DNA from 2 places in the Sphingomonas sp. 66-10 genome. Region 1 is predicted to be linked to the other one. Evidence: riboswitches for the same ligand, from Rfam matches in the RefSeq annotation. Region 1 holds a riboswitch; the other holds the start of a gene.
The links. Region 1 has a riboswitch for cobalamin ahead of BGN95_RS16195 (TonB-dependent receptor plug domain-containing protein). Riboswitches for the same ligand answer to the same signal wherever they lie in the genome.
Positions count from the first base shown of each region.

Region 1 (7,472 bases):
GCACCACGACGATCGCGGCGGCGAGCGGGCCGAGCGCCTGCCCGGCATTGCCGCCGACCTGGAACAGGGATTGCGCAAGCCCGTGCCGCGCGCCCGCCGCCATCCGCGCGACGCGCGAAGATTCGGGGTGGAAGACCGAGGAGCCGACCCCGAGCAGCGACGCGCCGACCAGCACCAGCGGATAATTGTGCGCGATCGACAGCACCGAAAGCCCGGCAAGCGAAAAGAGCGTGCCGCCGGGCAGCGCGAGCGGGGTCGGCCGTTTGTCGGCATAGAGCCCGACGAGCGGCTGGAGGATCGAGGCGGTGAGCTGATAGGCGAGCGTCACCAGCCCGATCTGGCCGAAGCTGAGCCCCAGATCGGTCTTCAAGCCCGGATAGATCGCCGGCAGCAGCGACTGCATCATGTCGTTGAGCAGGTGGCAGAAGCTGATCGCGGCGATCACGCCGAACACCGTGCCATTCGCTGCCGCATCGCTCTTGCTGCCGGCCGTCATCGTGTCGCGCATCGTCGATCCTTGAACCCGCGAGGCGATTTAGACCCTCGCGCGGCGTCCCGCATCCATATATGGGTCAATCAATTTCGCGAGTGGGACAAAGTGACACATCGCCACGCCAACGATTACGAGCATGTCCCGCGCCCCGTGGTCGGCATCGGCGGTGACTATCCGGCGTCGTTCGAACTGGCCGAGCACAGCCACCGGCGCGGGCAATTCCTTTATGCGGCGCGCGGGGTGGTGGCGGTGAGCACCCTGGAGGGTGCCTGGGTGGCGCCGCCCGAGCGCGGGGTGTGGATTCCCGCAGGGACGCCACATGCCGTGCGGATGGTCGGCGCGGTCACGACGCGCAGCGTGCTGGTCGAGCCGGCGGCGTGCCCGACGCTGGGGCGGTATTGCCGCGTCGTCTCGGTCTCGCCGTTGTTGCGGCAATTGCTCGTCGCCGCGGCCGAGATTCCGGCCGAATATGACGAGACCGGGCGCGATGCGCTGGTGATGCGCCTGCTGGCGACCGAGATCGATCGCGCGCCGGTGATCCCGCTCGCGGTGCCGTTCCCGCGGCACGCCGCGCTCGCCGGGCGGTGCCACGCCTTTCTCGAGCGCCCGCGCGCGACGGCGACGATCGACCAATGGGCCGATGCGCTGGCGATGAACCGCCGTCGCTTCACCCGCCTGTTCCGCCGCGAGACGGGGATGAGCTTCGCCGAATGGCGGCGGCAGGCGTGTCTCTCGGTCGCGCTGCCGCGGCTCGCGGCGGGGGAGCCGGTCACCGCGATCGCGCTCGATCTCGGCTATGACGGGCCGGCGAGCTTCTCGACGATGTTCCGGCGCGTGCTGGGCGTTCCGCCGAGCCGCTACCGGAATTAGGACTTCATATCATAACCAACCGTTCGCCCTGAGCTTGTCGAAGGGCTGCACTTCTTTCCGCTGAAGAAGAAGAAGTGCAGGGCTTCGACAGGCTCAGGGCGAACGGGGAGAGGAGACCGGACAAGTCGACGTCCTCCGCTACAGCTTGATCCGCACCCCGCCGTAAGCGGTGGTGCCCGGCGCGCGATAGGTGAAGACCTCCTGATATTTCCGGTTGAGCAGATTCTCGACCCGGCCGAAGATCTGCACGCGCTTGGTCAGGTCATAGCTCGCGTTCAAGTTGACCAGCACATAATCGTGCAGGTCGACGAGCAGCGTCTGATAGCTGCTGCTGAACGCATAGTCGCGCATCGCGCCATTGTAGCGAAGCGTCGCGGTGACGCTGAGCGGCAGCGCGTCGGGCACATAGCTCACATTGAGACTGGCGCTGTTCTTGGGCCGCCGCACCGCCTGGGTGATCACCGGCACCGGCGCCTGATAGCTGCCGTCGGCGGGCGCCGGGCGCGCCACCGCCAGCACCGATTGCGGCGCATCGAGATAGGTATAGGCCGCGTCGACGCGCCAGTCCTTCAGCTTGATATTGGCGTAGAGTTCGACGCCCTTCTGCGACGTGGCGGTGGCGCTGTTGGCGCTCGAGGTGACATATTGGCCGTTGGCGAAGACATAGACCGTCTGGATCTCGTCCTCGAAGCGATTGTCGAAATAGGTCGCGCCGATCTTGGCGTTGCCGCCGGCGAAAATCTGTTCGACCCCGGCTTCCCACCCCTTCGACCGTTCAGGCTGCAGGTTGGGGTTGCCGATATATTGGCCGGTGGAATAGCCGAACAATTCGGTCAGCGTCGGCGCCTTGATCCCCGTGCCGTAAGCGGCGTGGAGCCGGGTGCCAGTCGGCAGCAGATAGCTTGCGGTCGCGCGATAGGTCTCCGCGCCCTTGAAGCGCGAATATTGGTCGATCCGGGCGGAGGCGCCGAGCGACAGCCGCTGGTCGACGGTCAGCTCATATTCGGCGACGAAGCCGGTGGTGTCCGACCGGTTGGTGCCGGTGAAGGCATAGCCCGAGGGATCGATCACCCGCGCCTGTTCGCGCTCGAAATCGACCGCATAAGTGAAGCGGTTGCGGACATGTTCGCTGCCGAAGCGGACGGTGCTGTTGAACGCCGCGCGATAGCGCCGGCCGCGATCGCCATAGCTGTAGCCCGCGCTGGTATAGCCGTCGCGCGCGGCATCGGTGATCTGCCCCGACAGCATGTTGCTCCACGCGCCGTCGAACAGATTGAGCTCGGCGCTGACGAGGCCGTAATAGGTGTTGTTCTTGTAATAGCTCCCCGGGGTGTCGACGAGCGTGATCACCGGATAGCCCAGCACCACCGGCGAATTGGGCGCGATCGCCTGATCGTCGGTATCGGCGCGGGTGTAATTGTAACGCCCGACCGCGGTGAGCTTGAACACGGGCGAGGGGGTCCAGTTGGTCTTGAACGACACCCCGAGATTGTCGGCGCCGAGATCGCGCGATCCGCCGGGCGCCGCCGGATAGCCCTTGGTGGTGAGATAGGCGGCGGACACAGCGTAATCCACATTGTCCCCGGCGACCCCGCCGGCGCGCGCCGCGGCGGCGAAACTGCCTTGCGACCCGCCCTCGGCGCGCGCGGTGATGCCCGGCGCTTCGCGGCCGGTGAGCGTGGCGTAGCTGATCACCCCGCCGATCGCATCCGATCCGTAGAGCGCGCTCTGCTGGCCGCGCAGCACCTCGATCCGTGCATTCTCGTCGGCGACGAGCCCGGCGAAGTCGAACTCGCTGTAATAAGGATCGCTCGCCTTGATCCCGTCGACGAAGACGAGGACGTGGTTGCTCTCCGACCCGCGGATGCGCACCTGCGTCGTCCCGCCGATCGCCCCCGAGCGGCTGACCGCCACGCCCGGCGCGTCGCGCAGGATATCGGAAACCATCCGCGTCTGGCGCTGCGCGAGCGCGTCGCTGTCGAGCACGGTCACCGAGGAACCGATCAGATCGGTCGGGATCGCATCGCCCGAGCGCGAGGCGGTGACGACGACGTCGCCGGCGCGCGCTGCCGCGACTTCGGCGGAATCGGCGGGGGCAGGGGGCTGGTCGCTCAGCGCAAGCGCCGGGGTGGCGGCGACAAGCGCAAGCAGGGAAACAAACATTCTGGTCATCATTCATTCCACGTCGCGTCGGTTCGTTCGGCGTGGGCGGGGCTGTCCGGTCGGACGCGCGGCGCAGGCGGGCAGGGGCGAACGCGGGTGCCCCGGCCAGCTCGCGCCGCGTGCGGCCCCGGGCCGCGCGGCTGCGCGTCGCTCGACGGAAGAACCCCCGTGCCGCGGCCGACCCCTGGACCGAAGCATTGAGCGACCCGCGCCGGCAGGTCTCCTGGCTCGCGGGTCGTCGCTCGATCCACGCCTTCCCGGTCGCCCAGTGGCCGCGCGGGGCGACGCGCCCCGCGCTGGTGGATCTCGCTCGCCGCTCACAGTTGCAGGGGCAGCCGGGGTATCGAACCCCGTTCCCTTTGAATCCCCTTGCGGGGAACCGGCGCGATCTTCGCCCGCCGGGCAGGCCCGGCCGGCGTAGGCGCCCTTATCGCAAAGTCGGCGCCGCGCAAATCCTCAAGATTTGGGCGGCGCGCTCGCGAATTCCTGGCTGACGATCCGGCCCCAGATCGCCGTGGCATTGGGCTGTCGCGGTAGCGGAGGTCGCGAGCGTCTTGTGATGTGGCAACTCTGGCTGGGCCTGCCGATCAACCGATGCCCTGGTGACCGAAGCGGAAAAGACTGAGCGCGAATAGCAGCCACATCGTGATCAGCACGAAGTTGCTGGCGGCGAACGGCACCACGCGGTGCGTTACCCTGTTGTAGGTCAGATGGATAAAGCTGTGGAGGCTCCGCAATAAGACATAAGCCCAGGCCAGCGATACGAAGGCGATATCGACCCTGTGGGTCGCGTAGAGAGCGATCAGCAGGACGTGAAACAGCAGCGGCACTTCGAGCGTGTTCATATAGTTGCGATTGGGAAGCGCGACGTCGGTGGGGACCCGCGCGGATTCGCCGAACCTATAATCGTCGGGCGTGGTGTCGCCGCGAACCGCAGACCGGATTCGCTTGACCGGCATCATCGCCAGCGGGACGAAGGTGAGCAGCGCCATCACGATCATCGGCCAGAAGATAAGTTCCTGCGCCATACCCCTCCGCCGGTGTAACGCCCGGAGCCTATTGCGCTTTCTCGCAGGTGTCATCCGCGGGTTCGTGTAGGAGGCGCGTCGCAAAGAGCCTTTGCATATGCGGTTTCGCCTCTGCGTCACCCCGGCCTTATACCGGGGACCGCCGGGAGGCATCGGCTGGACAAGACGCTCTTGCCATAAGGCAGGAGGCGGAGTGGACCCGGCACCGGGCCGGGGTGACGAAGGATCATACCAAATGCGATTGCCGGGGAGCGGGCGGCGCTCCTCTGGAGTAGGCATAAGGCGCGGATTCCGCTCCGGTCCGCCACGCGGCGTGTAAATTCTCTTCTCGCCGCTCCGGCTCTACCGAATAATATTCTTGCGAGTGCGTTGCATTAGCCAGAAATGATTTCTAGGAACCTCCTCGCAACCCGGGGGGAATCTATGCACGCGAATTACCTGCTGCGTCTCGCGATCGGCGCGACGGCTCTTGCGGCGCCGGCCGTCCCGGCGTTCGCGGCGGATGACGACGCCGCAGGAAGCCAGCGTGCGTCCGGCAGCGATATCGTGGTCACCGCGGCGCGCAGTGCGCTCCCGCCCAGCGCCCTGCCGCTGACGATCGATGTCATCGACAAGAAGTCGCTCGACCAGCAGATCGCCATCTCGGGCTCGGTCACCGATGCGGTGGCGACGCTCACCCCCTCCTTCTCGCCGACCCGGCAGAAACTTTCGGGCGCGGGCGAAACCCTGCGCGGCCGCTCGCCCTTGTTCGCGATCAACGGCATCCCGCAATCCACCCCGCTGCGCGACGGGAGCCGCGACGGCTTCACCATCGACGGCTTCTTCGTCGATCGCGTCGAGCTCATCTACGGCTCGAACGCGCTCCAGGGGATCGGCGGCACCGGGGGCATCGTCAATCAGGTCACCGTCGGCGCGCCGACGACGGAAGGGATCGGCGGCCGGATGCTGCTGCAGGGATCGGCCGACAATGATTTCAGCGGCGACGGTCTCGGCGGCAAGGCCGCCGGGCTGATCCAGTACAAGACGGGCCGGTTCGACGCCACGCTGGGCGCGGCTTATGAGAAGCGCGGCACATTCTACGACGGCGCCGGCCGGCGGGTCGGCCTCAATCTGACACAGGGCGAAACGCAGGATTCGCGCACGCTCTCGTTGTTCGGCCGCTTCGGCTATGCGCTGGGCGATACCGCGCGGCTCGACCTGATCGTGAGCCACTTCCGCCTGCGCGGCGCGGGCCGATATGTCGCCGTCGCGGGCGATCGCCTCACCGGCGTGCCGACCAGCGCGGTGCGCGGCACCCCGCCGGGAGAGGCCGCGACCAGCCAGACCGACAGCGTCGCGCTCTCGCTGACCGATCCCCATCTGTGGGGCGGCAATTTCGTCAGCCAGATCTTCTGGAACCGGACCCGCGACACCTTCGGCGCCGAGATCAACCCGATCGCGACGTTTCAGGACGCGCAGCTCGCGCCGATCGGCACGTTGCTTGATCAATCGCAGAACCGTTCGCGCAAGATCGGCGCGAAGATCAGCTACGAACGCGCGATTCCCGGCTTCGAGGCGCTCACCGCGACGCTCGGCTTCGACGCGCTGTGGGACAAGACCGAACAGCGGCTCATCATGACCAACCGCGTCTGGGTGCCGCCGACCGACTTTCGCAGCTTCGCGCCGTTCGGCCAGCTCAATCTCGCCTTGTTCGACCGAAAACTCCGCCTCGCCGGCGGGGTGCGCTGGGAAAACGATCAGATCCGCATCGACGATTATACCACGCTCGCCAGCGCCGGCCGGACCTTCGTGTCGGGGGGCAAGCCGTCGTTTCAGGATGCGTTGTTCAACGGCGGGGTGATCGTCGAACCCAGCGCGGGATTCCGGCTCTATGCGAGCTATGCGGAGGGCTTCACCGTCCCCGATGTCGGCCGCATCACCCGCGCGATCAATCGTCCGGGCGTCGATCTCGACAATTATCTCGACATCAGCCCGATCGTTTCGAACAACCGCGAAATCGGCGTCGAGCTGAAGCGCGGGCCGCTCGACGCCAGCATCGCCTATTTCTGGTCGTCGAGCGACAAGGGGCAATTGCTGATCGCCAATCCCGGCGGGATCTTCGACGTCCAGCGGCTGCGCACCGAGATCCAGGGGCTGGAGATCAATCTCGGGGTGGCGCTGCCGATCGAGGGCGCGCGGGTCCAGGTCGGCTATGCGCATCTCAAGGGGCGCTACGACAGCGACAAGATGCCCGACGGGAAGGTCGATACCGATCTCGACGGCACCAACATCTCGCCCGATCGCCTCAATCTCGCCGCGAGCTATGACCGCGGGCGCGTTTCGGCGCGGGTGCAATCGCAATTCTATCTGTCGCGCACCTTCAAGGGGCCCAGCCGCGATCCGCGCAACGACTTCGGCGGGTATAATGTCACCGACGCCTCGATCCGATATGACACCGGCTATGGCGGGTTGAGCCTCAGCGTGCAGAATCTGTTCGACACTTTCTACATCGATTATTCGAGCGACACGCGATTGCCGACCGACAATTTGAGCTTCTTCGCCGGGCGCGGGCGCACCTTCACGCTCGGCTGGGATTATCGGTTCTGATGCCGATGCGCGCAATCGATCTGCTGCATCGCTGGACCGGCGGCATCATCGGGGTGGTGCTGGCGATCCTCGGGCTGACCGGCGCGATCTTGGTCCACCGGGACGCGTGGGTGATGCTGCCGCACGCCGGCGACGCGCTGGTCCGCGATCCCGGCGCGGTGACACGCGCGACCGAGCGGATGGTCGCTGCGAGCGGCGACATCGACAGCATCATCTATGCGAGCGACTCCTTCGGGTTGAACCAGCTCCGCCTGCGCAACGGCGCCGGCGCTTATGCCGATCAGGCGGGGGCGATCGTCACCCGTTGGGACAGCCAATGGGCGCGGCCCGAA
Region 1 is NZ_MKRR01000133.1:488,396-495,867, reverse strand. Features, by position in the region: gene BGN95_RS16205 (MFS transporter) at 1-508, opposite strand, end outside; gene BGN95_RS16200 (AraC family transcriptional regulator) at 599-1,363, shown strand; gene BGN95_RS16195 (TonB-dependent receptor plug domain-containing protein) at 1,502-3,526, opposite strand; cobalamin riboswitch at 3,723-3,924, opposite strand; gene BGN95_RS16190 (MAPEG family protein) at 4,114-4,554, opposite strand; gene BGN95_RS16185 (TonB-dependent receptor) at 4,978-7,140, shown strand; gene BGN95_RS16180 (PepSY-associated TM helix domain-containing protein) at 7,146-7,472, shown strand, end outside.

Region 2 (7,472 bases), 100 kb from region 1:
GAACGGCGCACGCATCAGAAGCGCCCCCGGAAGCCGGCATAGATGCTGCGGCCGAGGGTGCCGTAGCGATAGACGGTCTCATATTTCTCGTCGAACACGTTTTCGCCGCGCACGAACAGCCGCAGCCCCGGGGTGACGGGCAGCTCGGCGCGCAGGTCGACCAACGTATAAGAAGCGAGCACGACATTGCTCGTCGCGCTGTCGAACGTATCGCCCGACCAGCGCACCGCCGCGCCGAACGACGGACCGCCTGGGAAGCTGTAATCGGCGCTGGCGTTCCACGCGTGGCGCGGGCGGCGCGGCAATTGCCGGCCGAACGTGGCGACGCCCGGCGAGCGATCCTCCGATGCGGTCCAGCTGTAATTGCCGTCGATCGTCAGCCGCTTGCCGAGCGCGACATGCCCGGCCGCCTCGATGCCGTTGGCGAAGGCGCGCGAGACGTTCTTGTAATAGCCGAAGCGGCGCTGGGTGGTGCTGCCGGGGACGAGGCACATCGAGTCGATCGCGCCGGTCGAGCAGCCGTTGTAGATGATGAGGTCGTTCGAGCGCCGCTCGAAATAGGTCGCGCCGAGCGCGACATGCCCGTCGAGGAAACGCTGTTCGACCCCCGCTTCCCATCCGTTCGCGCGTTCGGGGCGCAGCGCCTGGTTCCCATATTCGGAGAAGAGCTGGTAGAGCGTCGGCGCCTTGAAGCCTTCCGAATAGCTCGCGCGGAACACGGTGCCGGTGGGCAACGCCCAGGCGCCGCCGCCGGCGAACAGGGTCTTGCCGCCGTAGCGGCTGTGATCGTCGTTGCGCACCCCCGCGGTCAGCGTCAGCCCGGCGATCACCGCGGCGTTGAGCTGGCCGTAGAAGCTGGTGATCTCCGCCCGGCCGCGTGCGGGCGCGGGGATCGGCACCGACAGGCTGGCGGCGGGCGAGACGCTGCGGAAGCGGCTCACCTCATTCTCCGCGCCGAACACCGCGTCGACCCCGCGCGCGATCGCGAAACTGCCCTGATATTCGAGCCGTTCGTTGCGCCCTGCCGCGTCGAAGGTCAGCGTCCGCGCACGCGCCGGATTGTAGTTGTCGCGATCGGTGTTGGTGTAGCCATAAGCGAACCGGTTGCGGAACCGCCCGTCGAGCAGCGCGACATTGAGGCCGGCATAGCCGACGAATTCGCGGTTGAGCGTATATTCGGGGGTGTCGCCGCTGAATCCGTCGATCCCGGCGCGGCCGTTGGCATAATAGCCGCGCAGTTCGGCGCTGACGTTGGGCGTGATCGTCAGCACTGCACGCCCGGCGATCGAGCGGTTGGTATAGCCGTCGAGTTCCCGCCCGCCGAAATCGGGGGCGATCGCGGAGATGCCGCGGGTGGTGAAGGCCTGCCCGCCGACGCGCCATGCGAGCGGCCCGTCATTGCCGCCGATCGCCGCGCGCGCGCTGACGGTATCGCGGCTGCCCGCCTCGATATCGAAACTGCCCTCGAGCCGCTTTTCGGGCAGCGGGGTCACGACATTGACCACCCCGCCGATCGCCTGGCTGCCCCACAAGATCGACTGCGGCCCGCGCAGCACCTCGATCCGCCCGGCGTCGCCGGTCAGCAGATTGGCGAAATTATAGCCGCCGCCGGTCGCCGACGGATCGTTGAGCTTGACCCCGTCGATCACCACCACCGTCTGATCGCTCTCTGCACCGCGGATGCGCAGGCTGGTCGCGGTGCCATAACCGCCGTTGCGCGACATAGTGACCCCGGGGGTGCGCAGCAGCAGATCGGAAACCGACATGTCGCCGGCGCGGTCGATCGCATTCTTGTCGAGCACGGTGACCGACGCCGCGACGCGATCGATCGCGACGGGCGCGCGCATCGCGGTGACGACGACGGTGCCGTCGGCATCGGGCGTGGCGGCGGCGTCGGGCGCCGGCGCCGATACCGGCGGCTGGTTGGCGGATTGGGCGAAAAGGGGGCTGGGCGCGATCAGCGCGACGCCCGCGATTGGATAGAGAAGCTTCATAGTCTCCCACATGACGACATGCGCCGGCGCGCGATGCGCACCGGGGCTGGTTGCTTGTCGTCTCGCGGGTTTGACCCCCGTCCGTCCGGCGCACCCTGGCCGGTCGAAGGACGACCGCGACGGGCAGGTCTCCTGGCTTGCGGGTCAATGCCGCTCCGTGCCGCCTTCTCAGGATGTCGATCCCAATGGCATGTGGCACGGTGGCTCGCCGCTCACAGTTGCAGGGGCAGCCGGGGTTTCGAACCCCGTTCCCTTTCAATCCCCGGTCAAGGGGAACCTGTCGCGTGATCGGTCATAGGCAAATGCTGCGCCGCGTCAATCCACATCGCGGCGCCGTTTAGGCTCAGAATTTCCGGCTGATCTGCGCGATCACCTCGCGCGGGCGGCCGGGGCGGCCGGCGATCGCGGCGGTATAGCCCGCGGTGCCGGTGACATATTGCCGATCGGTGAGGTTGCTGCCCGATACGGTGAACTTCCACAATTTGTCCGCGCTGTTCCACCCGATCCGCGCGCCGAGCACGCCATAGCCGCGCTGCTGCTCGGGATAGCCGGTCACGCCGTTCACCCCGTCGTTGGCGGGGGTGAAATAGACCGTCGACTGGACATGCGCGTCGACCCCGACGAACGCCGATCCGGCATTGCCGAGATCCTGCGTATAGGTGCCGCCGAAGGTCGCCGACCAGCGCGGCGCGTTGTTGAGCCTTTTGCCCGCGGCGTCGAACGTGCCGAACGCGGTGACATAGGCCGCATCGTAACGCGCATAACGCGCGTCGAGATAGGCGACATTGCCGAACAGCTCGAGCCCGGCGACCGGGCGGCCCTGCAGTTCGAGCTCGACCCCCTTCACATGCGCGGTGCCGGCATTCTGCGTCCGCGCGCCGAACGAATTGCCGATGCGGACGCAATTCTCGACCTGCAGGTCGGCGTAATCATAATAGAAAGCGTCGAGGTTGACGCGCAGCCGGCGGTTGAACCAGTCGCTCTTGAGGCCGATTTCATACGACCACAATTTCTCCGGGCCATAGCCGGCGGCGGCGTCGACCGCGTTGTTCGCGCCATAATCGAACCCGCCGCTCTTGAACCCGCGCGTCGCCGACAGATAGACGAGCGCGTTGCTCGCCGGGCGGATGTTGATGCCGAATTTCGGGGTCAGCGCATGATCGCGGCGCACCGTGTCGACCGTGAACGGATCGGGGAGACCGGGCACGCCCGACAGCACCGGCGCGGCGCGGACGATCGCCGGGTTGGTCGAGGTCGAGGCGGTGAAATAATCGTCGAGCTGATAATGTTTGCGCTCGGCGGTGTAGCGCAGCCCGGCGACCAGCGAGACCATTTCATTGACGTGATATTCGACCTGCCCGAACACCGCCGCGGCGCGCGCGAAGAGCCGCGATTGCTGGACATGCGAAATCCCCGCGGCGAGGATCGGCACGACCTGCGGCTCGCGATCGACCTCCTGGAAATAATAAGCGCCGAGCACGTAATCGAGCGCGCGGCTCTTGCCGTTGAGCGTGAATTCCTGGCTGAACTGCTGCTGGCTGATCGGAGTGACGTAATCGGCGAGGATCGCCATCGAGCTCGCGTCGGCATCGGCGACGATCGAGCCGTCGATCCCGCGATAGCTGGTCAGCGAGCGCAGAGTGAGCCCCGGCGCGAGCTGGAACGAGGCATCGCTGGCGAAGCCGTAATTCTTCAGCACGGTGCGGTTGGGGTCGTTCATCGACACCTTGGAGAAATCGCCGAGGATCGAATCGTCGAGCGCATTGCCGTCCGGGCGCAGCAGCTTGATCGCGCCGCCGAGCGCGCCGGCCTGGCGCGAATAATCCGCGCGCAAGGTCCACGTATCGTGGCCGCCCAGCGGGATCAGCACCTGACCGCGCACGCCGAACGAGCGATTGTCCTCGACATCGCCGCCGGTCGAGACGTTCTTGCGATAGGCGTCGTGCCCCGAGACGTCGAACGCCAGGCTGGCGCGGACGCCGCTTTCGGTCAGCGGGCCGGAAACATAGCCCTGCACGCCATAGCGGTTGTACGTGCCGTAGAGTGCCTGGACCTGCCCCTCGAACGTGTCCGACGGGGTGCGCGAGATGATATTGACCGTGCCGCCGACCGAATTGCGGCCATAGAGCGTGCCCTGCGGCCCGCGCAGCACCTCGACCCGCTCGACGTCGAGGAATTCGTTGAAATAGCCCAGCGGGCGGGCGAGGTAGACGCCGTCTAGGTTGATCGTCGTGCTCGGGTCCGAGCCGATATAGACCGTGTTCGATCCGACCCCGCGGATGAACAATTGCGCATAGCCGTTGAGGTCCGACACCTGCAGGCTGGGGACATAGGCCTTGAGGTCCTGCGCATCACGGATGCCGCGATCGGCGATCTGCGCGCCGGTCACCGCATTGACTGCGATCGGGGTGGATTGCAGCGCGGTGGCGCCCATCCGCGTCGCGGTGACGACGACATCGCCGATCGCATTATTGTCGGCCGGGGCGGCCGGCACGGCTTCGGGCGCAGCGGCGGTTTGCGCCAGCGCGGGTTGCGCGAGCGCGGCGGCGGTGATGACGAACGCGAGACGCGATGTTCCGGCCAGACCCTGTTTCACGACTTTCCTCCCCGTAGAGCGATATGGCACGGGCGGCGGCTCGCGGCCCGCGTGGATTGCGCTGCCCCTAGCGCGATTCGTTGCTCGATCAAGCAAATATAACGCATTTGCCTATTTATACGTATCTATATCCACTTCATGCGTTGTTTATGCGCAACATGTGTCCGCACGCGCGGGCAATCGGCCGGAGCGGCGAAATTTCCGCGATTCAAACCGCCCTTCATCCGCGCTAAGGCGCCGGCATGTCGATGTTCGCTTTGCTCGCCGCCGCCGTGCTCGCGCCGCAGGTTTCCGCCCCCGAACCCGCCACGGTCACCGTCACCGGGCGCGCGACGCTCGACAATGCCTCGGTACTGCGATCGGCCAAGGCGCTCAAGGCGGGCGAATATATGTGGGCGCCGCAGACCGCGCCGGCGGGGCCGATCCTGATGGTCGTCAACCTCGAGACGCAGCGCGCGGTGGTCTATCGCAACGGCCTGCCGATCGCGATCACCACCGTCTCGTCGGGCAAGAAGGGGCATGAGACGCCGACCGGGATCTTCACCGTGCTCCAGAAGGAGAAGGATCACCGGTCCAACCTCTACAATAGCGCGCCGATGCCGTTCATGCAGCGGCTGACATGGGACGGGATCGCGCTTCATGCCGGCGCGCTGCCGGGGCATGCCGCGTCGCACGGCTGCATCCGCCTGCCGGCGAAATTCGCGCAGATGCTCTACGGCGCGACCCCGCTCGGGATGACGGTGGTGGTGACCAAGCGCGACGCATTGCCCGCGGTGGTCCCGGCGGGCGACGTAATCGCCGCGGCGGCGAAGAGCGGGGCAGGCGCGCCGGGTGCGCGCGATTTCTGGGATCCGGCGCGCGCGCCGACCGGGCCGGTGTCGATCGTCGTCAGCACCACCGATCGCGCCCTGTTCGTGATCCGCGGCGGGCGGATCATCGGCCGAGCCACCGTCGGGGTGAACCGGCAGATCAGCCACCCCTATCTCTACTCGCTCCAGTCCGCCGATTCCGCGGGGGCGCGGCGCTGGACGCGGATCGCCTTGCCCGGGCAGACGCTCGACGAGGATATGCAGCTCGGCGATGTCGACATGACCGCGGCGACCCGCGCCGCGATCGAAAGCGTGCTGGTGCCCGGCGCGACCGTCGTCGTCACCCCCGATGCGCTGACCGATGTCAGCAGCCTCAAGGATTTCGTGATCGGGAAGTAATCGCCGCGCTCGCCCGTCACACCTTCGCGGCGTAGATCATCCGGCCGGGACCGAGCCGTTCGAACACCTCGGCGAGTTCGCGCTCGCCGACCGCGAAACAGCCCTGACTGCGCCCGAGCATGCCGTGTGTGCGGATCATGTCGGCATTGGCATACCAGGCGCCGTGGATGACGAGCGCGCGGGCGAGCGCGTTGCTGTTGGTGGGATCGAGACCGATCAAACGCTGCGACCGGCCGTGCTTGCCGATATAATAATCGGCGGCTAGGAAGGCGCCTTCGGACGAGGCGTTCGAGCCGTTGGCGTTGGAGAAGCGGTGGAGGAAGCCGGTATGCGCGGGATCCGATCCGCTGCCGTGCGCGACCAGCTTGGCAATGCTCGCGCCGCTCGCCAGATCGACGAAATGGAACCGCGGCTCGGCCGATGCGGCGTCGAAATCAACGATCGCCATCCGATCGCGCTGCACGCGCGCGCCGTGGCGTTGCAAGGCGGCGAGCGCGCGGCGCATCAGCTCGGGCCGCACGACGCGCGGCGAGGTGCGTGGCGCGGCCGGCAGCGCCGCGCTTGCATGTGTAGGCAGAATGGCAGCGGCGGCGACCAGGCCGCCTGCGCCCAGCAAACCACGACGCGTCAGCGCCGCACGGTCGGTAACATTCATCGGTCGGTCAAAATCCCCATACCCGCTACCGCCTTTATAGCGACGGCGCGTGGCGATTTCACCACCAGGTCATTCAATCTGGCCCGTTTATTGCTTTATTTATCGCGCGGAGACCGCCGCGGTCACCGGTTATGGCTGCTGAACACCCGCCGCCCGCCCGGCCCGAAAGCGATCACCTGATAGGGCTCTTTCTCCCCGCCGGCTTCCATCCCCGGCGAGCCCAGCGGCATGCCGGGAACCGCGAGGCCGGTGACGCCCTTGGGCCTCGTCGCGAGCAGCCGCGCGATGTCGGCGGCAGGGACATGGCCTTCGATGACATAGCCGCCCGCGATCAGCGTGTGGCACGAGCGCAGCGCCGCCGGCACGCCGCGCTGGTCCGCGAAGGCGGCGACGTCGCGCGTCTCGACCACCGTGATCTGCGCCTTGAGCGCGGACCGCATGTGCTCCGCCCATTTCTTGCAGCAGCCGCATCCGGGATCGCGGTACATCGTATAGGTCGTCGCCTGCGCCACGCCCGAGCAGGCGGCAAGCAATGTCAGCGCGGCGCCGGCCAGCCTGAGGCGCGCGGATTTTCCGGCATTGAATGAATGCATGTGGGTGCCCTTCTTCCGTTACAGGCCGAGGTGGTTGGGGCCGTAGACCATCTCCGCTCCGAGATAGCCCTGAATCGGCAGGGCGATCGCGAAGAAGACGAGCAGGATGCGCAATGGGGTGCGGTTGGCGCGGAACGCGAACATTGCGGCGGCGATGCTGACCGCGGCGATCGTGGTGCCGTTCCAGCGGTGCGCCATCAATGTGTCGGACCGGTCGTGGAGCCGCCAGCCGGCGGAGAACCAGCCGAGCAAGGCCGCGGCCACCGCGCCGAGCGCGCCGCCGACCGCGAGGAAACGCACGACGATGCCGAACCCGGCCATCGGCTTCCAGATGAACAGCAATTCGGCGAGCAGCGCCGCCATCAGCAGCCCGATCGGGACATGGACCAGCATCGGGTGGAGCCGGCCGAGGAAATCGCCGAGAGA
Region 2 is NZ_MKRR01000133.1:385,361-392,832, reverse strand. Features, by position in the region: gene BGN95_RS15755 (TonB-dependent receptor plug domain-containing protein) at 15-1,994, opposite strand; cobalamin riboswitch at 2,100-2,290, opposite strand; gene BGN95_RS15750 (TonB-dependent receptor) at 2,338-4,590, opposite strand; gene BGN95_RS15745 (L,D-transpeptidase family protein) at 4,833-5,798, shown strand; gene BGN95_RS15740 (murein L,D-transpeptidase catalytic domain family protein) at 5,815-6,453, opposite strand; gene BGN95_RS15735 (DUF411 domain-containing protein) at 6,576-7,046, opposite strand; gene BGN95_RS15730 (DUF2231 domain-containing protein) at 7,065-7,472, opposite strand, start outside.
Region 2: another riboswitch for cobalamin. It lies ahead of BGN95_RS15755 (TonB-dependent receptor plug domain-containing protein); the one in region 1 lies ahead of BGN95_RS16195 (TonB-dependent receptor plug domain-containing protein).